DNA from 3 places in the Viridibacillus sp. FSL H8-0110 genome. Region 2 is predicted to be linked to each of the others. Evidence: riboswitches for the same ligand, from Rfam matches in the RefSeq annotation. Region 2 holds a riboswitch; each other region holds the start of a gene.

Region 1 (8,310 bases), 340 kb from region 2:
TTGCCATTCTTCTTGTTTAGCAAAGCCTTCAATACGTTCTACTAGTACTCGTCCATACCATGAACGATCGAAAATGCCGATTTGCCCTTTGTAAGGTAGGCGCGTCCAAAAGCGATGTAGATAGTTATATTTTAGTTCGAAGGGTTGCGGTGCGGCAATTGGATGTACGATATATCCACGAGGATCCAGTCGTTGTGTTAAACGTTTAATCGCTCCACCTTTACCAGCTGCGTCCATCCCTTCAAAGGCTAACACAAGCCCTATATTATGATTGAACAAGAACTGTTGAATATTTAATAGTTCAAATTGTAATTTTTTTAGTTCCTTTTTGTAGGAAGGTTTATCGTTTAGATGTTTGTCTAATTTTATATCTTCAATGCGTTTACTCACTTTAACCACTCCTTTTACTTTTATACTATTATTTTACAGCAAATTGTACTGAAATGATATTTGTTGTTCTAACTAATCGAATGTATACTTTATACATATACATTAAAATCGGAAGATATTGTTTGTATATATACGCAATTTTATCGAGATTCTTTTCTACTTCAGAGTGCAACAACATTCAGATTTTTATACTATTCCCAACATGAAGGAGGAGATTTTATTGGGGAGATTGATTATTATTACCATCGCTTATATTGCAATGGTAACCGTAAACTTAGCTGCTAATATTCTTCCACTAAATGGTCAAACTACTGGCGAAATCTCCGACAGTTATACGGTTCTTTTCACTCCAGCACGATATGTTTTTACTATTTGGGGCTTTATATACATAACTTTAGCTTACTGGATTTATAAACATTGGTTCAATCATCAGATAAAGAACACGATTTCTATTCAACAAACATTGTTATTTACAGCCAGTTCACTACTTAATGTTTTGTGGATTTTCCTGTGGCATTATAATTACTTCCAACTTACTGTTGTTGTAATGCTACTATTATTATCTTGTTTAGCACTTCTATATTTCTCATATAGTAATGATGAACAAACATGGTCAAAGCGCATACCCATTTCCATTTACTTTGCTTGGATTTGCGTAGCAACAATAACAAATATCTCTTTCGTTTTAACGTCTAATCATTGGAATGGCTTAGGTTTAAGTAATCCTTTGTGGGCTGTTATTATGCTTACTCTAGGTACCGCTATTGCACTTCATATTCGTTTCCACCATTATGATATTTATTTTCCTATCGTCTTCATTTGGGCTTATATAGGGATTGCGATAAAAAATGGCTTTGAGGAATTACTAGTAACGACCGCAGCACTTTTTTTAAGTGGCGTCTTATTGGCAGGAATCTTATTTATAAAAAAACAAAAGCCTTCTAAATAACTGTAGAAAACAAAAAGCCTCCCTTGAAGAAAATTCAAGGGAGGCTTTTTCATTATTTTAGTCTAATTTAGTTGTAATAATAGGTTCACCATCTGTTACGATGATTGTATGTTCATATTGAGCAACTAGTGATTTGTCAGGCGTTATAAATGTCCAACCATCACCTGCTTCAACGATATGTTCTGCTTTTTGAGAGATGAACGGTTCAACAGCTAAAACCATACCTTCTTTTAAAATGGTGCGATCCCATGCATCAAAATAATTTAATACATGTTGTGGATCTTCATGAAGTGAACGGCCAATGCCATGACCTGTTAAGTTCATAATAACTGCTAAACCGTTTGCCTTCGCTTCACGTTCGACCGCTTTACCAATTTGGTTTAAACGTGCACCTGGTTTTACTTTCGTCATCGCACGATCAAATGCGCTTTCTGCAACTTGACAAAGTTTATCGATTTCTGGGTAAGATCCTTCACCTACAACAAATGACACGCCAGTATCTGCAAAATAGCCATTAACATGACCTGAAACGTCAATATTAATAAGGTCTCCCTCTTTTAGAGTAAGGTTCCCTGGAATGCCGTGTGCAACTTGTTCGTTCACACTTATGCATGTATATCCTGGAAAATCATATTCACTTTTAGGTCCTGAAACGGCTCCATTTTCTTCAAATAAACGGCCACCAATTTCATCTAATTCTTTAGTTGTAATTCCTGGTTTTGTTGCTGCCTTCATCGCTTCACGGATTTGGGCCATCACACGTCCAGCTTTTTTCAATCCTGCAATATCCTCTTGAGTTATAGCTATCATTTTATACGATCCCTTCTTCTCATATGTCTACTCTCTACTATAACACTTTTTTCGCAAAATGAAGAACATGAAAATCGCGTATATAGCTATTTCAAATGTCTATATATTTAGAATAATTTTATTTAGTTCTTATGTTTAACATATGAAATTACATAACTGAAAGTACTAAAAGAGGACTCCATCTATAAGGAATCCTCTTTTTTTTTAATTTTTTTGTTGTAATAATCGCGGTGCTGAAGTAAATAAAAGTACAGCTACAACCGCTGTTAGTATAGTAGCTGGCAACATATACGTACCATTATAAATTATAGAATACAAATAAACATTTTGGTCACCTGCATATTCGCTAAAGAAGACAATCCCTGCTGTAGTATGAGCAATATACCTCAATAAACCACCTAGAGTTGTACCGAGCACAATATACAAAGTCATTGCTTTTTTGTTTAATTGCTTACTCGCTGCAAAAACTAGATGTCTCACAACACCAGCTAGACCGACTACAGTAAATGCTATAAAGTAATCGATAAATCCCTGAACAGGTGTGAAAATTGAAGCACCCATCGCCACTTGCAATAAACCAATTAAAAACCCGGTAATTAAACCACCCGATACACCCCATCGGAATGCCATTAATACAATTGGTACCATAACAAGACTAATAGAACCACCTTGAGCCCATAGCTTAAATGATAACTGATCCAAAATTAAGCCGATTGCAGAAAAAATTGCAATCTCGATTAAAAACAACAATCTCTTTTTGTTCAAAATAAATATCCTCCCGTAGTTCTGATGTAGAACACACAAGACCTAAACGTATCCCATTTGTAAATGGGCTCTAGATAGTAAAACTTTTGGCAACAAAAAAACGACATCAGGACAGGTCCTGACATCGGTTATATGTCGGTTTCTATCCACATTCCTACGCAAGCATTAACTTACAGGTTCAAAGGGTTAGAACTTTGGGTTCACTCTCAGCCGACCATTTCGGCTCCCCTTGTGGTAAATACATCATTTAATTGTAATTGTAGAACACCCCTATTGTACTCAAACAATTCTTTTATTTCAATAGATTACTCTGAAATGAATGAGAGATTTCTTTCAAAACGTATATAATAAACAAAATGGAATTTAATTGAAGTGATTACAATTAGATGATTAGTTTACTTAAAAAGCTAATCATATATAAAAGTGATACTCCTACTGGCGCAAATGAAGCATTACAATTTTGTGCTAATTGGCTTGAGAAACAAGGTATAGATGTTAACCTACATCAAAATAATGGATTTGATATTTTAACAGCTGAAATTGGACAAGGTGCAGATTGTCTTATCTGGAACGGCCATGTTGATGTCGTCCCAGCAGCAATTGAACAATATACCCCCTTTGTAGATGGTGATCTTTTATACGGACGTGGAGCTGCTGAAATGAAAGCCGGAGTTGCGGCGATGATGTTCAGCTTTGTAGAGTTATCTAATCAGCTGACAAGCTGCCTAGACGCCTTCAACTTCATCTGGTGACAGACGAAGAAATTGGCGGTGAAAATACCTCTGGTACGCTTGCTCGTAATGGCTACAATGGCCAATTTGTGGTGTACCTACACAAATGCAGATTGGTTTACAAGCAAAAGGCATTCTTCAATTCGAACTTCAATTTAAAGGTAAAGCATCACATGGTAGTCTTCCTTGGGAGGGGTTAAATGCCGTTTTACAAGCCCTGCAATTCCACTCAAACTGTTAGAATCACCAATAACAAATGCTCGTAATGTATTTTATGATTCTCCATCAATTAATTTGGCAACAATACAAGCAGGTGAACGTTTTAATGTCGTCCCAGATCAGTGCAATGTACGCTATTATATTCGATACGTCCGAGGACAATCAGCAGAAGATATTCTAAATGAAATTCAAAAAATTCTCGATGATGAAAAAATATCAGCTGAAATAATTATTCACAGTATTGCTCCTGCAGTTAAAACAGATGCTGATGATCCATTTGTTTTATCATTAATAAAAACAATGACAACAGTTTGCGACAAACAGGACATGCTATTTGGACAACATGGATCTGCTGATACTCGATTTTATGCTGCAGATGGTGTAGGAGCCATCGAATTCGGACCGACTGGAGCAGATTGGCATGGTCCCACTGAATATGTCAGTATTTCATCTGTATACCGTTACGCAGATATAATAAAAGTACATGCATTGAGTTGAATCTTTTTGGGCTTTGTAGCGTAGATAATAATATGACTGGAGGTGCTTGGGCTGGATAACAATCGAGTATTGTCTGCATTGTGTTACTTTAGTATATTTTTTGCCGGATTTATTTTGCCAGTGATTGTTTATTTTGTCAGTGCTGATTCGAATGTAAAAAACCATGCGAAACGAGCATTCATATCACATCTTTTACTCATTATCCCATCCATTATCGGTTTCATTATTTTCTTTGTCGTGTTTGGATTTTATGGCAGTGGTTCTGATAATTTTATAAGTACAGGGCCAATTTTAATTATCTCGTTTATCATTTTAGAAATTCTAATATCTGTAGCAGTAATCATTTGGAATATCATCCAAGGTGTTCGTGTACTACGCGTTTAAGATGAAGCATCAATGGGAATAAATTATTATTAGCTTATAAGAAATGGAGTGCGACTAAATGAAGGTAAGAAACGTAGTAAAAACTGCAATTAAATTAGCACCAATTGTTTATCCAATCGTTATTAAAGTTATTGATTCTCGTAAAGCAAAATCAAAAGCAAAACAAGCACCCACAACAAGATATAAACCATAGTATTAATTACTCCTATGCGGATAAATCCATGCATAGGGGTTTTTTTTATGGAATTGTGATTGTTGCTTTAACTTTAGGATTTGTTGCACTAAGTCATCTGTTTGTAATTCAGCAGAATATTCACGTCCTTTTCATTCCAAATAAAAGCTAAACATCACCCAGTTATATTCTTCTATAACAATAAAAAAACTGGAACGCCCTCCAAGGAGACGTACCAGTTTTACTCAATTAATTAAAATGCCCAACTACCATTACGGAAAATCGGTTCTATTGTACCATCTTCTAAAACACCGTCAATATTCATGTCGGCACTACCAATCATGAAATCCTCATGTGTAATAGAAGTATTAATACCGTGCTCTTCTAGTTGTTCGGGAGATAACTCACTACCATCTTCATAGCACGTTGGATATGCTTCACCGATAGCTAAGTGATTAGAAGCATTTTCATCAAATAATGTGTTGTAGTAAAGAATATTTGATGCAGAAATTGGTGATTCATGTGGCACTAATGCTACTTCACCAAGGTATTTTGAACCTTCATCAGCTTTGATCAATTCTTGTAATAAATCATTGCCCACGCCAGCTTCAGCTTTGACGATTTTACCATTTTCAAACGTTAATTTGAAATCATCAATGATATTGCCTTGGAAGACAAGAGGTTTTGTATTTGATACAAATCCGTCTACTCCATATTTTGATGGCATTGTATATACTTCTTCCGTCGGCATATTAGCCACAAATGAAGTATTCTCTGGTGTTTTACTAGCACCAGTTTGCCAAATATGTTTGTCAGGCAATTCGATTGTCAAATCAGTTCCTGGAGCTGTGTAGTGAAGTTTTACAAAGCGTTTAGCATTCAGTATAGCCGCACGAGTATCTAGGTTTTCTAAATGACCTTGCCAGTTTTCAACTGCATTTCCTTCGCCAATACGAACTGTTTTGAAAATCGCTTCCCATAAGGCTTCCACTTGTTTGTCAGCTTCTAAATTTGGGAATACTTTCGCTGCCCATTGCTTCGACGGAACAGCAATGATTGCCCATGCAACTTTATCGTTCATAACAGCATTACGGTAATTCGCTAATGCTTTACCCGCTGCTTTTTGTTGTGCAGATAACTTAGACACAGGGACACCTGATAGTAAATCTGGATCTGCGGCATCAATCCATAATAAGGCACCTTTTCGTTCGATTAGTTCGTCACGCTGTTCACTAATCCAACGGGGGTATTTTGCAAATTCATCCTCAGGAGCATTATCAAAAAAAGCGCGGTCAATCTCTCCATCAGAAAAATTGACAGTAACGCGACCTGCTCCTGCTGCATATGCTTCTTTTACAACTAAACGTGTAAACTCAATTGTATCTGTAGTTGTGTTAATTAGAAGTGTTTGACCTTTTTGAATATTAACGCCTACTTTTACAGCAAGCTCAGCAAATTGTGCTAATTTCTCCTGGAATGTCATTCTTATTTGCCCCTTTTCACAGTAGGTTTTGTTGTTCCTTCGATTAATTTTCCAGCTGTCCACGTTTTTTCAACGGGTTTTGATGGCAGCTCACGAGTCCATTTACGATACGTATGCTCTTCATGGTGTGCAAGTAATGTTAATACTTCACCATCTGCTCCTGCGCGTCCTGTACGGCCTGAACGATGTAAGTATTGCTCCATTGTATGTGGTACATCTACATGTATTACATGTGTTAGACCTTCAATATCTAATCCACGTGCAGCTACATCTGTCGCAATTAAAATACGTGCTTCGCCTTTACGGAACGAATCTAGTGCCTTTTTACGCTCTTCTTTTTTCATTTCTGAGTGTAAAACAACAATTGGTGCAGCACGGTATGATAATTTTGTTTCTTTCATCAATAATTGATCTAAATTATTTACAAATGCTAAACCACGTAAACCTTCTACATTTGAAAGCTTACGTAACATTTCTGTTTTATTTCTCTCTTCGATTTTCATAAATGAATGCGTTACCTTTCCTTGGTTTGGCATTTCATCTAAGCTAACTTTGAAGCGTACAGGCTCATTCATCATACGTGCAGCGACTAGCTCGATTTCCTCAGTAATTGTTGCAGAAACAACAGCTACTTGGCGACCATGACTTGCTCCATCGATAAATGATTTTACTAATACGCGATAGTCACGACTAAGAAGTTGGTCCCCTTCATCAAGGACAATTTTCGTTAGTTCATGAAGCTTTAGTTTTTTTGCTTTTACTAATTCGTTTAGACGTCCAGGTGTGCCGACAACGATTGTTGGTTTTTTCTTTAGTTTATCAATTTGACGTTGTGGATTCGCGCCACCTATTAATGGAACGACTGTAATGTTCGTTCCTGCAACCCACGTACGGATAACTTCAACAATTTGCATACATAACTCTTGTGATGGAGCGATAATTAATGCTTGTGTTGCTTTTTTAGTACCGTCAACTGATTGTAAAATTGGTAAAAGATACGCAAGTGTTTTACCCGTTCCTGTCGGAGATTCTGCTACGACGTCTTTGCCCTCAAGTAATGCGGGAATCATTTCATCTTGGATTGGCATTGTATGTTCAAAAGTCCATTTTTTTTGTAAATCTTCGTTTAATAAAGTTAAAAAAGACATTGCTGTTCCACCTTCTCCCATTCACATATATGTAATGTGAAATATAGTTTTTATATAAAAACCTGCCCTTTAATTGAGATGAAGGACAGGTTTTTGCGCTCTAATCTAGTAATTCATATCCACAACTAACAATAGCACAATCAGCAAGTACAAGTAACGAATCAATATAAGAATCATCAAGAGCAAGCTCACGATTTACAATTGAGAGCTCTGTACATCCTAAAATAATACGATCACAGCCTTCAGCTTTTATCGCTTCTTCAATCATATTCCATTCGTTATGTGTAACGGCTTTTCCTGCTTTCACATAGTCATAAATGATTGACATGACTTGCTTTTGCAGTTGTTCATTTGGGATAACTGGTTCTAACCCAACCTCTTCCAATGCATGTTGATATACACCTGAGGTAAGGGTACCGGTTGTTGCTAATACTCCTACTCGTTTTGCACCGAGTTGTTTTGCTTTATTAGCTGTTTCTCGAATCATATGCAGTACTGGTACCGGTGAGTTTTCTTGTAGCTCATCATAAAATGTATGTGCTGTGTTACAAGGAATTGCAATTAGCTCTGCTCCAGCAGTCGCTAGCTTATGCGTATCCTCAACCATTAAAGGTACCGGACTTGGTTCAGATGGATTCAGAATATGAGCTGTTCTGTCAGGAATACGCGTATCATTATCTATAATGAAATGCACATGTTCCTGATCTTTGAAAGCTTTCGTTCTACGGACAATCATTTCTCCTACAAGCATTGTTGCAAGT
Region 2 (8,310 bases):
TTCCAAATGAACCATTAAGACCTCTATTATCCCTATTGGAAATTCCCTATTGGGGCATAATTGTATCAGTAGATGAGCGCGGCTATTATTACTTTTTAGAATTCTTAATCCGAAAAGCTGCACACTTTGGCATGTTCGGATTGATAGCGATAACAATATTTATTGCTTTACCTAAACATAAATTCCGCCTATTCACCGCAGCCCTTCTGACATTTTCATTAGCGGCACTTGATGAACTTCATCAATATTTTACAACCGGTCGAACAGCTACTTTTCAAGATGTAATGTTAGATACAGCAGGTGCTGTCACATTTCTCATCCTTTTAAAATGCATACTAGTATTAACACGAAGAAAATCCGTAGAAGCTTAATGCCTCTACGGATTTTCACTTTATATAGAAGCTGAACTAAAACCAACTGTTTATCTCATGACTTTCTTTTTGCTATCTGTTGAATCGGATCCCAAACTCCGTTATAAGGCGGTGCATAGGCAAGATCCAAATCCAATAAGTCATTCAGCGTCATCTCGTGATAAAGTGCTGTAGCAAATACATCAATACGTTTATCTACACCATTTCCACCTATAATCTGTGCTCCGTACAATTTCTGCGTCGTTTTTTCATAGATAAATTTCAATTGCATTTCCTGGTTTCCAGGATAGTAACCAGCAATATCTTTCGCTTTTTGCTTATGTGTTTCGTAATCGAATCCCAGCGTCTCTGCCTCTTTTTCAGATAATCCTGTTCGACCTAAAGTTAGATGAAAGAACTTCACAACAGAGGTCCCTACGATGCCCTTGAACGTATTTGCACCACCAGCCATATTCATGCCTGCAATACGTCCTTGCTTATTTGCTGTAGTGCCAAGTGGGATATAATCATCCTTTTGCTTAATTCGATGAAAATGACTTGCACAATCACCAGCGGCATAAACGTTTTCTAGACTTGTCTCCATATACGGATTTACCAGAATCGCACCCTTAGGTGTCATATGCATACCGGTTCCATCAAGAAAGTTTGTATTAGGTTGTACACCAATTGCTGCTAGTACAAAATCAGTCTCATACTCTCCCCTGTCCGTCACAACTGTTTGCACATGACCTTCACCATTAAAGCCTTTCACTTCTTCATTGAAAATTAATTCAACCCCATTTTGTCTTGCCTCTTCATGAATGAGCTCTGCCATATCTTGATCAAATATATTAGCTAACTGATTACCAAGTTGAATAATACGTACCTTTTTGCCAAGTTCCGCTAAACTTTCAGCCATTTCTAAGCCTATGTAACCACCTCCAATGATAGTTACCTGTTTAACAGAATCATTCAAATCATTTAAAATCGCCTTTGTATCAGGAATAGTTTTTAACGTATGAATCCCAGCTAAGTCAGAACCCTCAAAGTCAGGGAAGATAGGGTTAGCACCAGTAGCAATAAGTAAACGGTCATATGGAATATGGAAGGTTTCATCCTTCTCAAGCACAACACCAGATACCGTTTTCGCCTCTGAATTGATATTTGTTACATTATGTCCTGTTCTAGCATCAATACCATACTTCGTTCGAAAAGTTTCTACACTCCGTGCGATCACATTGTCTGTCGATGGGATTCGTCCATCAATAACATAGGGCAAACCACATTGTCCATAAGAGTAAATATGCCCCTTATCCAATGTCGTTACTTCCGCTTGTTTATCGCGACGTACAATTTCCATAGCTGCGCTCATACCTGCAGCATCCCCGCCAATAATTACATATTTCATAATCATTCACCTCTGCTTCCATTATTCCCATTCTATGCGCAATAAAACTACTTATTGCATTTTGACTTCTTTAGTTCTATCTACATACCAGCTGTAAAACTCAGATGCAGCCTCGTTAGGCACATCAAGAAGCTCCTTATGCAGCACTGGTTTTGCTCGGTTTACCGTTTTAATTGAAGCTAACTTGAAGTACCGTTGCAACTTCGACCGTTCTGTCTTCACTTCAATAACTTGACTACGCTTTGTAATAAATAATACGGTAGAAAATCCACCTGTTTTCATTTGAATAAATGACTGATTCAGTAAATATCGGCTATTTTTATAATCTAATATTCGTGAAGAGTATATAATTAGAAGTAATACTACAGAAACCCACCACAATGAAGGCTTGAAATACCAAATTAATGCCGTTGCAATAAACCAAATATAGCTTGGACGAATCATACGAATCCAAAATGCTTTTTTCGGCAATTCATGCATACTTTCTACTACTTGATAATCTGGAAGTAACTCACTTATCAATGTATATGCCTTTCTCACTGGTAAAAATGGATAAAGCGTATTCGACTCTACCTCCCCAATTGTAGTGTTTCCAGCACTAATTAGCTTTACCTCAGCTAGTCCGAGAATTCTCTTCATGAAAGATTGCGAAATCTCAACAGCCTGTATCTTCTCTTTACGAATTGAAAAAATTGATTCATCTAAGACACCTTTTTTAATATAAACCTTCTGATTATCCGATGAAATTTCATACTTGCCATACTTAATAAAGGTATGAACCATACCAATTGCAATGGAAATAAGTAGAACGCCAATTAAAATAGCTGCTAAGATTGCCCAACCCCATTTCAAAGCATTTGTCACTTCATCTCTAAATACATCGAGTTTAACAACATCATCCAGTTTAAAAATCATTGGAATTAAAATTAAAAAACTAAGTGAAGTAAAAGACGCCTTCACCAAATCTTTTTTTGTCGGTGTAAAATGAATCATTTTTTCATCTTTCTTCTCTGGCTCTAAAACCACAACCTGCTCTTCAGGCAATCCATCCGATGATTGTCCAATAATTTTCTTCTGTTCACGAGTTTCTGTAACTGCGCTCTCTATACTTTCTGCTTCTATTCTAGAAATTACGTCAAATGTAATGGAGCTTTCATCACCAACAGTTGCTGTTTCTAGAGTTAATGACGTCACTTTAAAAATTTTATGAAAAACAGTCGTTTGGCGTTGGACATTCTGCACTTTTAAAAATGGAATAGTCCGCTCACTTTTCGAAAAAATTCCCGACTTAATATAGAAAGCATCATTTTTTATCACATATCTATATGTTATCCATTTACCAATACTTAAAAAAAGCATGATTACAACATAGGCCAAGAATATCCATTTCGCTGTTTGAATCCACCATTTTTCAGAACCCATATTTAATAAAAAAAGAAATATAAAAAAGATTATATTACTTTTAATTAGTTTATACAGATCGAATATTAGTACAAGCGGATGTAATCTTTTCAATGGTTGCGTCATCATTCCACTTCCTTAATTTTTGCATAATGCGCAATTTGATCACGCAATTCAAATGCCTCTTTCTCAGAAATGGCAGGGATTACATGTTCTGTTCCCATAGTACCAATCTGAATTGAAAACAAATCGTATTTGCGCATTAATGGCCCTTGAATTAACTCTACAGACTGTACCTTTGTCATTGGAACTAATTCATTAACTTCTTTAAAAGCCCCGTACTTTAATTGAATAAATTCCTCATTTACATCATAACGCCAATACTTTTGCATAAAAGTTGGTTTAAACAAGATTTCCCAAATTGCAGTAAAGACAGTTAATACTATCAAACCTAAGACAATCCAACCAATCCATTCTTTCCACTCAAAGTGAATATGTAAATAGTAGAGGACTCCAAGTACAGCAATAATTCCTGCATTTGTTAATGTTTCAGTCATACGCCAAACCTTTACAGCTTCTCTAGAAATACATCGCTGTGGCGCTTCAATCTTTAAATACATCCAACCACTCCTTCTTTACTATTACGTCTTATATAAGGAAAAAGTTTCTAAATAAAATATCCCCCGCTAAAAAACAGCGGAGGACGATTTTACATTTTCCCAATTAATATGTCTAAATCAATCGTAATTTCGGTTAAGTTTGTAGCAGCTACATCACTTTTTTGATGCCACCCCATTGGTGTCATATGCATTAATAATGGCACCAATTCTTTATTTATTTCTATTGTTTGTGTAATACGCTTTACTTCAACCTCAAGAAAATTCTCCTTGAACCGTTCGACAATAAGCTCATTTGAATAAGATTCCTTTTCAGATTCCGCAAAGAATAAAGCACGTAATTCCTGTAAATATCCACTTTGTGGTACGACTTTAATAACCAACCCATTCGGCTTCAAAAGTCGCTTAAACTCCGTGTAATTGGCAGGTGATAAAATATTCAATATCGCATTAAAGCTTTCTTGTTGATATGGACTTTTTGCTAGGTCACCGACACACCAAATCATGTCAGTATAATGCCGCCCTGCTGCAATAATTCCTTCTTTTGCGATATCAATACCTACTCCAACAAAAGTGGTATCAGATTGCTCTTGGAATTTATTTTTAATACTTGCTAAATGTGACCCTTCCCCGCAACCCGTATCGAGTACAGCAACATTAGTATTCATCTGCTTTAGTAAATCACAAATAGCTGTATGCATCGGTGCATATAATCCACTTTCAATAACCAGCTTACGCGCTTCAAATAAACCTTTGCCATACATTGAAGTCGCAGCATGCGTCATGAAATTTACATAGCCTTGCTTTGCAATATCAAAAGAATGTCGATTATCACAAGCAACACTACAATCCTCGGTCACCGTCATCTCATCCCCACAAACTGGACAAGCGAACAGGGCTCGATTCTCACTCATATAATTAGCACTCGCTACTTTTCTCGGCAATGCCATGCCAAACACCTCGTTCATTAATCTTCTTTACCAAGTATACAAAACAAAGTGTTGCTTGGCTAAGGATAAAATTAGAAGGGGCGTACATAGGCTTGATCATGTCGATTGTTCTCCAAATTATCATAGGTAAATATCTAGATAACAGTAATTCTTTATAACAATGAATAACCTCCTACAATAAAAAAACGCTGATAACTCCCAGTCATCAGCGATTTACTCTATCTATTAAGTTTAAAATAACGCTTCAAACGTGAGTTCACCAAACACGATAATAGCAATAGTTTATTGTTTAGAATCCTTTACACTAGCATGTGTTATAACGCTACCTATTTCTGTGACTACTAATTTATCGCTAAAAAAATCACATCTAATGCCATTATTTCGTTTTATCAGGCGCAACGAGAGCATATCTTTCCCAGCGACGACTTTTCCATCTAAAGAAAACGAGAATAGCTCGGAACCATTCATCCGCTGCAATTGCCAACCATACACCTATTAAACCCATATCTAATTGGAATACAAGTAAATAACCAAGTGGTAAGCTCATGCAAACCATTGAGAAAAATCCGATGACTAATGGATATTTAGCATCACCTGAAGCACGCAATGAATTGATAATCGTAATATTAAATGTACGTCCTGTTTCTAATAAAATACTACACACTAACACTGCCGCACCAATTTTTATAACTTCTGGATTATCAGTAAAGAGACGCATTAGCGGATAGCGGAAAATAACCACCACTGTGACCATCACTAAAGTAAATATAATCGCCCATTTCAGACTAACCCACAATTGTTTATACGCTACATCCTTTTCATTGGCACCAACGTATCGGCCAACCATAATCGCAGTTCCTGTTCCAATCGCTATGGCAAATAAATAGGTGAACATTGAAATATTATAAGCGTATTGCCGAGCTGCTAGTGATTCTGCACCTAAATACGTCACGTAGTATAAAAAGACAATTTGACAACCTTGGTACATCACTTGCTCAAATGCAGATGGAAGTCCAATTTGCAAAATCTTACCAATATATTCTTTTGATAATGACACGTAGTATTGAAATTTAATACGTACCTCTAGTGCTTGGTACAATAGCCAGAAGAATACTAGTAGAGCCAAAACACGACTGACGACTGATGAAATTGCCGCACCTTGCACCCCTAGTTCAGGGAAGCCAAATTTACCGAAGATCAAAACATAGTTCCCTATTACATGAAAAATATTCATTCCAAGTGATACATACATAGTCTGTTTCGTCCAACCATGCACACGAATGATCGCTGCTAACGAGTTGATGATTGCTTGTAGGAAAATAGCTCCCCCAACAATGAATAAATATTTACTAGCATACTCAAGTACATCACCTTGTAAATTCATTGCAATCATAATATTTTTCGAGAAAATCACGAAAGCGACGCTCATTATTAAACCAATAACTAAATTCAAGGAAACGGCTAGTGCTGAAATTTTGGCTGCTTCCAAATAACGCTTAGACCCTAAATATTGAGCAACAACAATCGATGCCCCGTTTCCTATTACTTCTAAAACTAAAATTGCTATATGAATATATTGATTGGCTGCTCCTACTCCTGATACTGCATCATCAGACAATGCGCTCAGCATAAATGTATCAGCAAGCCCCATCAACATAAATAAAAATACTTCTAAAAAAATCGGCCAAGTTAAATGAAATAAATTTAATTTCACTTCAGGCCCTTTCACTGTTGCCGTTGTGCCCATCTAAACACCTTGCTTCCCACTATAAAATTCAGATAATTTGTATCTTAACATAGAAATCAGCTCATATCTATGGCTTAATGCCATTTATTACAATCTATTTACTTTGCTTAATTACACCTTGCTAATTCCATTATTTATGTTATATTGATGTTGAAAACTAAATAGCTTTTTAACCACTAGGGGAGTCATATAATTGGCTGAGACGCAGAGTGTTGCGGACCCTTGGAACCTGATCTGGCTCATACCAGCGGAGGGAAGTGGCGCTATCAGTCTATTTTGTTTTATTGAAAATGATTGCTCGCCGCCTACTGACACAGATCAGGGGCGGCTTTTTGTTTTCAAAAACAAATGAATTTGGGGTGCATAAAGATGACATTTTGTGAAGAAGTAAGACAAGAGTGTAATGATTTATGGGAAGGTAGCTTTCAACATCCGTTTGTAAAATCATTAGCAGCAGGTACTTTACCACTCGACATTTTCCAATATTACGTACAACAAGATGCTTATTATTTAACCCACTTTGCAAAGGTGCAAGCACTAGGAGCAGTAAAGGCAAATGATTTACATACTACACAACGTTTTGCCAAACATGCTGAATCAACATGTATTGCTGAATTGTCACTTCATGAGCAATTTTTTACTATGTTAGAAATTACAGATGAAGAGCTTGCTGCATTTGAGCCCGCACCGACAGCATATGAATATGTATCTCATATGTATCGCGCTACAAACAATGGTGATTTAGCTGATACTCTCGCTGCAATACTTCCTTGCTACTGGCTTTACTATGAAATTGGCGAACGCCTAAAAGATTCAAAACCTAATCACCCTATTTATGATAAATGGATTCAAACATATGGCTCTGAGTGGTTCGGAGAATTAGTAGAAGAACAAATTAATCGCATGAATGACCTTGCCAAAGACTTACCCCCTGCACGTATTCAACAACTAAAAGAACATTTCCGTAAAAGTAGTTATTATGAATGGCATTTCTGGGAAATGGCTTGGACGAAACAACAATGGACAATTGGACATTACGAAAAGGAGCTGACTAAATAATGGGTCAACAACCTTTTCTTGAAAAGTTACGTGTCGAAAAACCGCTAGTCCATAATATTGCCAATATCGTTGTTTCCAATTTCCAAGCTAATGGTCTCCTCGCACTAGGTGCTTCTCCTATGATGGCGGAGGGAATCGAGGAAGTAGCTGAAATGGCTGCTCTTGCAGACTGTACAGTTCTTAACATCGGTACACTTGATCAAGGAACTGTTTTATCCATCATTGAGGCAGGTAAAAGTGCCAATAAAAAAGGTATTCCTGTTGTTCTTGACCCAGTTGGCGTAGGTGCTAGTGTGTTTCGTAAGAAATCCGTGACAACCATTTTAAAGGAAGTTCAAGTTACGGCTATCCGCTGTAATGTAGGTGAACTTGCTACACTCGGTAATATCGAATGGCAATCAAGGGGAGCTGATGCTGGTGAAGGTCAAATAGATGTACAACTAACTGCTAAACAAGTTGCTAAACGGCTTAACTGTATTGTTGCAGTCACTGGGTTTGAGGATACCGTAACCGATGGCCAAACGACAATTCAAATTGATGGTGGGCATGACTTAATGCCACTAATTACAGGCTCCGGGTGCTTGCTTAGCGCGGTGACAGGTGCATTTCTTGCTGTTTCAGATGGCCATCATTTGCAAGCAACAGCTAATGCTCTATCATTTTACAAACAAGTTGGAGAAAGAGCTGCAAAAACAGCCATTGCTCCAGGCACTTTTGCAGTTGAAATGATTAACAGTTTATATTCTCTTACTTCAGAAAATTTACGTAACAATATGAA
Region 3 (8,310 bases), 3.5 Mb from region 2:
TTATCCATTCAAATAATTGAGCTTGCTCACTTTCTCCCAACATTACTTGTTCAGGGTGAAAGCCAAATGCAGGTAGAATGCGCTTATCATTTCGAGCTAATTTTAAATTGACCTTACTTGATGATAAGTCAGTAGATACTGCTATTAGGTGTGTCACATTAAATTGAGCCATTTCTTTTAAAATTATCTTTCGTTGTTCTTCATTGTATTGATCAAAATGGATATGAGCATCGATTATCAGCTTCACTCACCTACCTCAATTTCATCCTTCAACATATTAAAAAGTTTCTGTTTGAGTTGGAAGAATTCATTTGTATTTAAGAGACTTTCCTCTCTCGGTCTTGCAAAGGGAACTTTTATCTCTTCTTTTATAGTGGCTGGGCGCTTCGTTAGTATATAAATTCTATCTGCTAAAAAGATTGCCTCTTCAATGCTATGCGTGACGAATAGCACTGACTTTCGATTTTCTTCCCATACTGATAGAAGCCATTTTTGCATTTCAATTCTAGTAAATTCATCTAACGCTGAAAATGGCTCATCTAGGCATAATAAATTTTGTTTACTGAGTAACGCTCTTATAAAAGCTACGCGTTGCTTCATACCACCTGATAATTCAATTGGGTAGGATTTCTTAAATTCTCGTAACCCTACTTTTTCTAGCCATTCACTAGCTTCTTCATAATTTGGTTTACCTGATAATTCTTGCATCAGTACGACATTTTCAATGACGGTTCTCCATGGGAAAAGAGATGGTTGCTGAGGCATATAGCCGATTAAGCCTTTTTGTCCATGAATGATTTTGTCATTCAAAGAAATAGTTCCTTCATCTGGCGTAGCCATTCCACCTATTAAATTGAAAATGGTGCTCTTCCCACTCCCTGAAGGCCCCAGTAATGCAACAAATTCTCCTTCTTCTACATGTATAGAAATATCATGCAAAACCTGTGTTGTACCAAAAGACTTTTCGATATGATCCATTTTAAGTAACATTGTATTCACCTCTCCAGTTTGCCTTTAATTACTAATCTTTCAACCACACGTAGCAAACCAAATACGATGACACTTAATAGCATGATGGTGAAAATAGCTACAAACACACGATCTGTACGGAACGAGGATTGAGATAATGTCATGTATACGCCAATCCCTTTTTTTGCACCTAGCCATTCCGAAATGACTGCCCCCATGACACTATAAGTCGCAGAGATTTTCAATCCCGAAAATAAGGATGGAAGTGAATGTGGCAATTCTAGTTTCCAAAATAATTGGCTTTTCGATGCTCCCGCCATTTCCATATAGTACTTGAGCTCAGGAGCGGTATTTTTAAAGCCATCTAATGCAGCTACAACGATTGGGAAAAAGCAGACTAAACTTATAATGATTAGTTTTGGTAATAATCCAAAGCCAAACCAAATAATTAACAGCGGTGCTAAAACAATGATTGGAATATTTTGCGATAGAATTAGTAACGGATAAACAAGTTTCTGAACTTTCGGCATCATATGTAGGGAGACCGCTATGATAAACCCAACTAAGCTTCCAATTGTAAGTCCTAATATTGCTAACTGAGTTGTTGATAAAATATCGGTTGAAAAAGTAGGAATTGCTTTAATCGCTTCTGAAAAAATAGCTGTAGGTGCAGGTAATAACCAACCCGGTACTTCTTTTAATTGAACAATCAATTCCCAACTACATAAAATGAAAAGGAGCAAAAAAATCGCTCCTCCTTTTTCACGTATCCATTTCATTATCTGTATTTCTCCGTTAATGTACCTAGTTCGATACCAGATGGTTGGTAAAGCATTTTCACTTGAGTGATGACGTTAACGCTACCTAGTTCAATCATCTTTTCATTCATCACACGAATGATGTCTAGCAGTTCAGAAAGTTCACCTTCCATTGTTGTTTCAAGCGGATGCACTTCATAGTTCACACCAGCATCGTCGATAATTTTGATAGCTGCATCTACAAAAGGAATAACATCCTCGTATGTTTTTGTTTTTGGAATGATTTGTACACTGATTAATGAATTAGCCATTTATTTCTCCTCCTTATTGTGGTAAAAATTCGTTTGTGAACGCATTTTCAGGTTCGAATTTACCTTCTAATACGTTATTTTCACTCATCCAATTTGCATAGTTTTCCCAAACTTCAAGTTTCTGCTCTCCCCATTGTCTTGCATCATCTTGATATTTGTCAGCTAGCCATTGTTGGCTTTTCTTAACTAACTCTGCATCTAATTCTGGGGCAGCTTTTAGTAAAATATCTGCAGCAGTTTCTGGATCTTTTATAGCGAATTCATATCCTTGTGAAGTTGCTTTAGTAAATGCCTTCACTGTATCTGGATTACTTTGGATCATTTTTTCGTTAGTTGTAAGAACTGGAGTATAGTAATCTAGTTTGTCACTATAGTCTGTTAAATAGAGCATATTTATTTTTTCTCCACGCAGTTCCGCTTCGACACCTGTCCATGCATAGTAAATCCATGCAAAATCTACATCTTTTTTGACCATTGTAAAGAAGTCTGCATCTCCAGCGTTGATAATGTCTAGCTTCTTACTATCTGCATTCTCGATTTTCATAAGAGAATCAAGTACAGCTTTTTCGATTGGAGAACCCCAACCACCATAAGTCTTACCTTCGAAATCTTTTGGTGATTTAATATTTTTATCTATTGGGGAAGCAAAGCCCGATGTATTGTGTTGAATAATAGCTGCAATTGAGACTAGTGGAACTCCTTGGACTCTTGCTTGCGTAATCGATTCTTGCGCTGTAATACCGAATTCGGCTTTTCCTGAAGCGACTAGTTGATCTGCTCCTGTTTCACCTGGTTGAATGATTTCTACATCCAAGCCTTGATCTTTAAAAAAACCTTTTTCTTTTGCTACATACAAACCAGAATGATTTGTATTTGGTGTCCAATCTAAAACGACAGTTACTTTTGTTAATTCGTTTTTTGAGTCGTTGTCACTTCCTTTTGACTCATTTGATTGGCAACCTACTAAAGCGAATAATGCTACAAGGAGCAGCATACATTTTTTCATTTCCCTTGCCTCCATCTATATTATTTTGACAAGTTCCATGCAAAAAGAAAAACGCCCGGAACTATTCCGGACGTTAACATACACTCTAAAATTCAATGATACTCGAGATTTTAGCTGATGTTCCCTCCGCTGGTGTTAACCAGATCAGGTTCTAAGGGTCAGCATCTATCGGATACATTCTCAGCTGGCAACACCAGCCCCCCCACATTCTTGCACATATGAACTTTTCTCATCTATTATATCAAAAAAACAAAAGATTCCAATATTTATTTGGAAACGATTGTTTTTGGGTTTTGGAATTTGGTGGTTTCTCTTGGGATTGTTGTGTGTAGTTGGTGGTTTGTTGCTCTGTCTTGGGCGTTTATTGCGCTAACTCTGATGTTTGTTGCACTAACTCTGGTGTTTGTTGCGCTAACTCCAGTGTTTGTTATTTAGCAGAATATTCACGTCCTAAGTACTCTCTAATTGCTAACTACAATTTTATTAATAGATTATTTCGTTGGCAAATCTGCACCGAAAATCGAAACAGTTTGGCGATCTGGAACGAATCCATGTCCATTCCATTTTAATATTGTTTCTACATAACCCAAACCATCTGCATGGTATCTACCTGCGATTTTTTGGTACGCCAAAAATTCATAGTTGCCGTCCCTTGCGTAATCTATAGGATAGAATCCGCTAATTGGATCGACCCACCCTTGTATCGGTTCTTTAAGTGTACCGTCTGTATTATAAATTTCAGATAAGTATACTTTTCCTTTATATGTTAGATCTAAGATATATTTTTTCGCTGGATAGGAGCTAGTTACACTTGCTTTGTAATTATCGAGATAATTAACTTCATATTTTGAAAGTTCATTGTATGCTTCTGAGTCAAATACTTGGCGCATTTCCCCATTCACATATGTAAATATATATGCGAATATAATGCCGCCACTACCCCCTGAATCAATGACAACTAAAATGTCATCTACATGATTTCCTGTGTAATCCCCAAGCGATATAGTGGGGTTATAACCTGCATTTTCTTTTAACGGGATTTGTTCATAAAAATTCGTTCTTTCATTAAAAACAACTAAAGTAATGTTCTTTAAATACGGACTTCCTTCGGTTTTCTCACCAGTTAGAAGAATTGTATCAATTAAGCCATCTCCTGTGACATCACCTCTTTTTTTAACGATGACGGTTTGAGCGACCACTTGATGTTGCTTCAACTGATTTAAAATTTGTCTTCTTTTTTCTAGTAGGGTTTCTTTAGATGGATATGGTGAATTAAATGACAACGTTTTATCAATTGATGTAAGTGCCTGATCTAAATCTCCCGACTTCATCTGAGCATCTGATAAATAGTACCAATAAAAGGGATAATCATTATTCTTTAATAGATTCTTATAGTATGCTTCTACTTTTTTGAAATAATATGGGTAAACATCTTTTGCCTTTACAAATCCCTTACCATTAAAACGATAGACAGCTATTTTATAGGCCTCACCCGTATCATGAACCCAGAGAGCTAGCTCATATTTACCATCCGAACCTTCCGTACTTGGCATATCCTCTACTTGCAATTTACTATAGACCATATTATTAGTTGGTATATGGACAATACCTTTATTTGTCCATTGCAGTAGGTCTAACTTCGACCAAATACTACCTATTTGCCAACCCACAATTAAAGTATTAATACTATTATTTACTAATGGCACTGCTATTAAATTCGTTATTCCATATCCGCTTCCTTTAATGTCTGCTATCGGAACCCATTCATTATGTTGTTTCTTTAATATCTTAATATAATTTCGACCTTGATAATTGTAGGCTCCGATTAATTCTTCAATATGATCTCCATCTATATCTGCTAGCAGTATCGCCGGCTTTTTTTCAGGTTGATGCAATTCTAAAATGGTTGCCGTTGAAGGTAAAAACCTCATCAGTATATCTGCATATTCTTTCAATATCTCCCCACCTTTCAATCAATTATATGCATGCTTCTTTTAGATAATTTGCATCTTTATTGCACTTCTAAAGCGTTTTCACCTCTGAGGCATAATAATATCCCCTGACTCAATTGAATCAGGGGATGCTATATAGTCGTATTAATATATGTGAAATCTATGTGTGCATGACTATCCTCGTTCTATTTTTATTACCAGCGGTTTCCGCGTTGAATTGGATGCCATGGATGCCACGGGTTCCATGGATTCCATTGTTGCCACGGAAACCAAGGTTGCCATGGATTCCATTGTTGCCAATGATGTCCCGGATGCCAGTTTTGACCGTGGTGCCAGTCGTTTCCTTGGTGCCACATGTTACCTTGGTTCCATTGCTGCCCACGCCAAAAATTTGAACTTTCGTTTTGCCACTGTCCTCCTTGAAAAGGTTGAACCATTCAATTTCACTCCTTTTTCTTTTCATTCTTTGTAAGATATGTATAAGGACACAAAATGGTCCGAAATAGTGATTAAAAAAAAGAGTTTCCTCTTTATTTTTGACTTTTTTAAAATTTTCAAAAAGATGTTATCACTCCAGCAAGATCAATTTTCAGAAAGATGCTAAAAACCCCCTTCTCAAAAGAGATAGGGGGTTCAATACTCAATAGCGTTTATTTCTCAACATTGATATACAGTTTACCCTTCGCTTCTTGACGTGTTTCATTTTTGAAATTGTCAACAGCTTTTACTTCGATTACTGCTCCTTTAGCTACTGTTCCTGATGGTACTGTCCAATAGCCTACGTAATGACCGTTTGCTTGTTCTGACATAGGAAGCTCAGTCGCATTTTGAATTTGTCCATTAACATTTGTTAGCGGCATATGGATGACGAAAGTAGCTTTTAATCCTGCTGCACTATCAAATTCAATTTTAACACTTTTCCCTGTTTCCAAATTAAGGTCTTCTACTGGTGTTAAATTTTCAATGACTGGTGCATCGTAATTTGCTGTGATGCTAATTTTCTTTGTTACTTTATTGTTCGCTTTATCGCTAGCTACTACTTTAATTTCATTTACACCATTGTCGAGAAGAATACGTTTTGAATATTTTCCGTTGACCACAGGTGCGTCTTTTCCATTTACACGGACCCAATCTAGATTCGCATCATCGACAGTACCTTCAACTGTTACTGACTCACGATTTGTTTTATCCCCGTCAAGCGGACTTTCGATTTTCAGTTCAGGTTTCATCGTGTCTAATACAACAGTGACAGCTTCCGATTCCCCTATTACTCGCTCATCAAGAGTTGCTACTGCTACGAATTCATTTGAACCCTCTGATAATTTAGCATCGATTGAGAATTTACCATCTGCTCCAACGACTGCCGTTCCAACCTCTTGATCATTTTGTTTTAATTTAATCGTTGTTGTCGGTGAAGCTGTTCCTTCGATTTTTGTTGATGCTTCATTTGTCACTGATTTTGTTGCTGGTGAAGTTATAACTGGCCCCTGTACTTCATAACTTACACGAGCACGAATCATGTAGTTACCTTCTTCAGCAGGTGATGGTGACCAAGCATCGGAAACACCTTGGTAGCTACGTCCCGCATTTTCTCCGCTTTCATCTGTTGCAAGTCCAGGTGTATTCGGACTAGCAAACGTTTGACGATATACCATGTAGAAATCGCCTTTTACAATAATATTGTGATCACTTAAATCAACAACTGTCCAATCACCATTACGTAGAGCTGTTGCATCAATCGGCCCCGCAATTTTCTTACCAGGTGATCCATCAGCTCCAGTCGCGTCCCACACTTCAACTGCGAATGCAGTACCACCTGGAACTGGCCATTCAGTGTCCCAGAATCGGAATACGCCATCAGTTACAATGCCGTTTTCCTTTCCTTCAGGAAGAGACATTTTCACCGCCCAAGCGTTTCCAGCTGCATTAAATGCACGTGCATTTTCAGGAGTACCATCATCATAGCCAATTTCGCCACCCGGATAAGTGTAGAAAGGTTTTAACTCAATATCTTGAGTCGTAGCTTGTTGGCCAATTTTAATAGTTGTTTCTTGGCTATAGAAGCCACGAGCAACAACTTTTAATGTGTAGTCTCCTTCATATGCAGTCAATGAATAGTTACCTTTTGCGTCTGTAGTAACTGGCGTAATATTGGCATCTTCAACTAGTAAGATAGTTGCTCCTGCTACGCCTTCACCTGTTGATTTGTCAGTGATTTTACCACTCACTGTATTTTGTGCAACTTCATTCAATGTGAAGTTTGCAGTTGCCATGCCATCTGCTTCGATCGAAACAGATTGCTGTTTAGATGTGAACCCATAAGCTTCTGCTTTCGCAGTGAATGTTCCGGCACCATGTGTTAATGAATATGAACCATCAGCAGGATTTGAATACACTGAACGGCCAGATTCAAGAATACTTACTTGAGCACCTAAAGGTAAAAGCGTTGGATTCACAATAGCTTCTTCTACCGATGGTTTTTCTTTTGTAGGCAATACCGGACGAATAGTCTTAGGATCAACCCACTCTTTCATAGCTTCTTTATCTTTATCTTTTCCTACATTTCCTTTGTTACTGCTATTTTTATCGCTAGCGTTATTAGATTTATTGCCATTTACATTTTTGTTTTTGTCCTTATCTTTAGACACTTTACCTGTTTGTGAGACATCCACTAACCCGATATCATCAATATACCAACCTTCTTTATTAACACTTCCATCAGAGAAAGCATTAAAACCAATGTAGATGCGTTGACCTGCATAAGCTGATAAGTCAACTTCTGCATTTTTCCAACCGTTTGAAGCACCTTGAACCATCATTACTTGTGTCCACTCTTCTCTATCTGTTGAGACAAAGACATGTCCATAATCCCAAGCTCTTCCCGATGTAGATTCCTCGAAGTTATGCCATTGTTTGAACTGTAAATAAGAATGGCCTTGTGGTAAATCAACTGGAGGCATCACGAGTGTTGCGTTCATTTGGCTGTCATAGTTACCAGCTAAATTTGTAGCATACACTTTTTCACCAGATGCAGCTTTTCCTGGACCAGACGTTGGTGTTCCCCACTCCCAGCTGTTTTTATTGCCAAACGAAGTCCAGCCAGTAGGTTGTTTTTCTAGGTTTTCAAAGTACCCTACTGTGATACCAGGTTTTACTTGTACTACATATTCTTCACTATTCACTTCGTTATTACCGAAGTCATTGACTGTCCACTTGTACTTGAATGAATCTACTTTAATCGCTTCACCAGGAATCGTTACACCGAACTCCCCTGATTTATAATCGCCTGATTTATGAGTTGCAGTAATTGCTTT

The links. A riboswitch is a leader RNA that binds a small molecule or an ion and turns the genes downstream of it on or off. The one in region 2 is predicted to bind thiamine pyrophosphate.
Region 1: it holds a riboswitch for thiamine pyrophosphate, as region 2 does, so the genes downstream of both, thiT (energy-coupled thiamine transporter ThiT) here and tenA (thiaminase II) in region 2, are expected to answer to the same signal.
Region 3: it holds a riboswitch for thiamine pyrophosphate, as region 2 does, so the genes downstream of both, MHH98_RS18765 (ABC transporter substrate-binding protein) here and tenA (thiaminase II) in region 2, are expected to answer to the same signal.

Annotation. Positions count from the first base shown of each region.
Region 1 is NZ_JBBOPJ010000001.1:557,279-565,588, reverse strand. Features, by position in the region: gene MHH98_RS02770 (polyphosphate kinase 2 family protein) at 1-390, opposite strand, end outside; gene MHH98_RS02765 (tryptophan-rich sensory protein) at 611-1,339, shown strand; gene map (type I methionyl aminopeptidase) at 1,397-2,149, opposite strand; gene thiT (energy-coupled thiamine transporter ThiT) at 2,354-2,914, opposite strand; TPP riboswitch at 3,049-3,154, opposite strand; gene MHH98_RS02750 (M20/M25/M40 family metallo-hydrolase) at 3,301-3,666, shown strand; gene MHH98_RS02745 (peptidase dimerization domain-containing protein) at 3,752-3,886, shown strand; gene MHH98_RS02740 (M20/M25/M40 family metallo-hydrolase) at 3,832-4,362, shown strand; gene MHH98_RS02735 (hypothetical protein) at 4,483-4,746, shown strand; gene MHH98_RS02730 (hypothetical protein) at 4,805-4,939, shown strand; gene MHH98_RS02725 (aminopeptidase) at 5,172-6,401, opposite strand; gene MHH98_RS02720 (DEAD/DEAH box helicase) at 6,404-7,549, opposite strand; gene MHH98_RS02715 (aspartate/glutamate racemase family protein) at 7,650-8,310, opposite strand, start outside.
Region 2 is NZ_JBBOPJ010000001.1:213,260-221,569, reverse strand. Features, by position in the region: gene MHH98_RS01185 (VanZ family protein) at 1-371, shown strand, start outside; gene MHH98_RS01180 (FAD-dependent oxidoreductase) at 427-1,758, opposite strand; gene MHH98_RS01175 (PH domain-containing protein) at 1,810-3,285, opposite strand; gene MHH98_RS01170 (PH domain-containing protein) at 3,285-3,779, opposite strand; gene MHH98_RS01165 (putative RNA methyltransferase) at 3,869-4,726, opposite strand; gene MHH98_RS01160 (MATE family efflux transporter) at 5,103-6,473, opposite strand; TPP riboswitch at 6,642-6,746, shown strand; gene tenA (thiaminase II) at 6,843-7,532, shown strand; gene thiM (hydroxyethylthiazole kinase) at 7,532-8,310, shown strand, end outside.
Region 3 is NZ_JBBOPJ010000001.1:3,750,529-3,758,838, forward strand. Features, by position in the region: gene MHH98_RS18745 (TatD family hydrolase) at 1-241, opposite strand, end outside; gene MHH98_RS18750 (ABC transporter ATP-binding protein) at 244-990, opposite strand; gene MHH98_RS18755 (ABC transporter permease) at 996-1,748, opposite strand; gene MHH98_RS18760 (thiamine-binding protein) at 1,748-2,038, opposite strand; gene MHH98_RS18765 (ABC transporter substrate-binding protein) at 2,052-3,044, opposite strand; TPP riboswitch at 3,149-3,258, opposite strand; gene MHH98_RS18770 (hypothetical protein) at 3,536-4,999, opposite strand; gene MHH98_RS18775 (hypothetical protein) at 5,163-5,468, shown strand; gene MHH98_RS18780 (S8 family serine peptidase) at 5,647-8,310, opposite strand, start outside.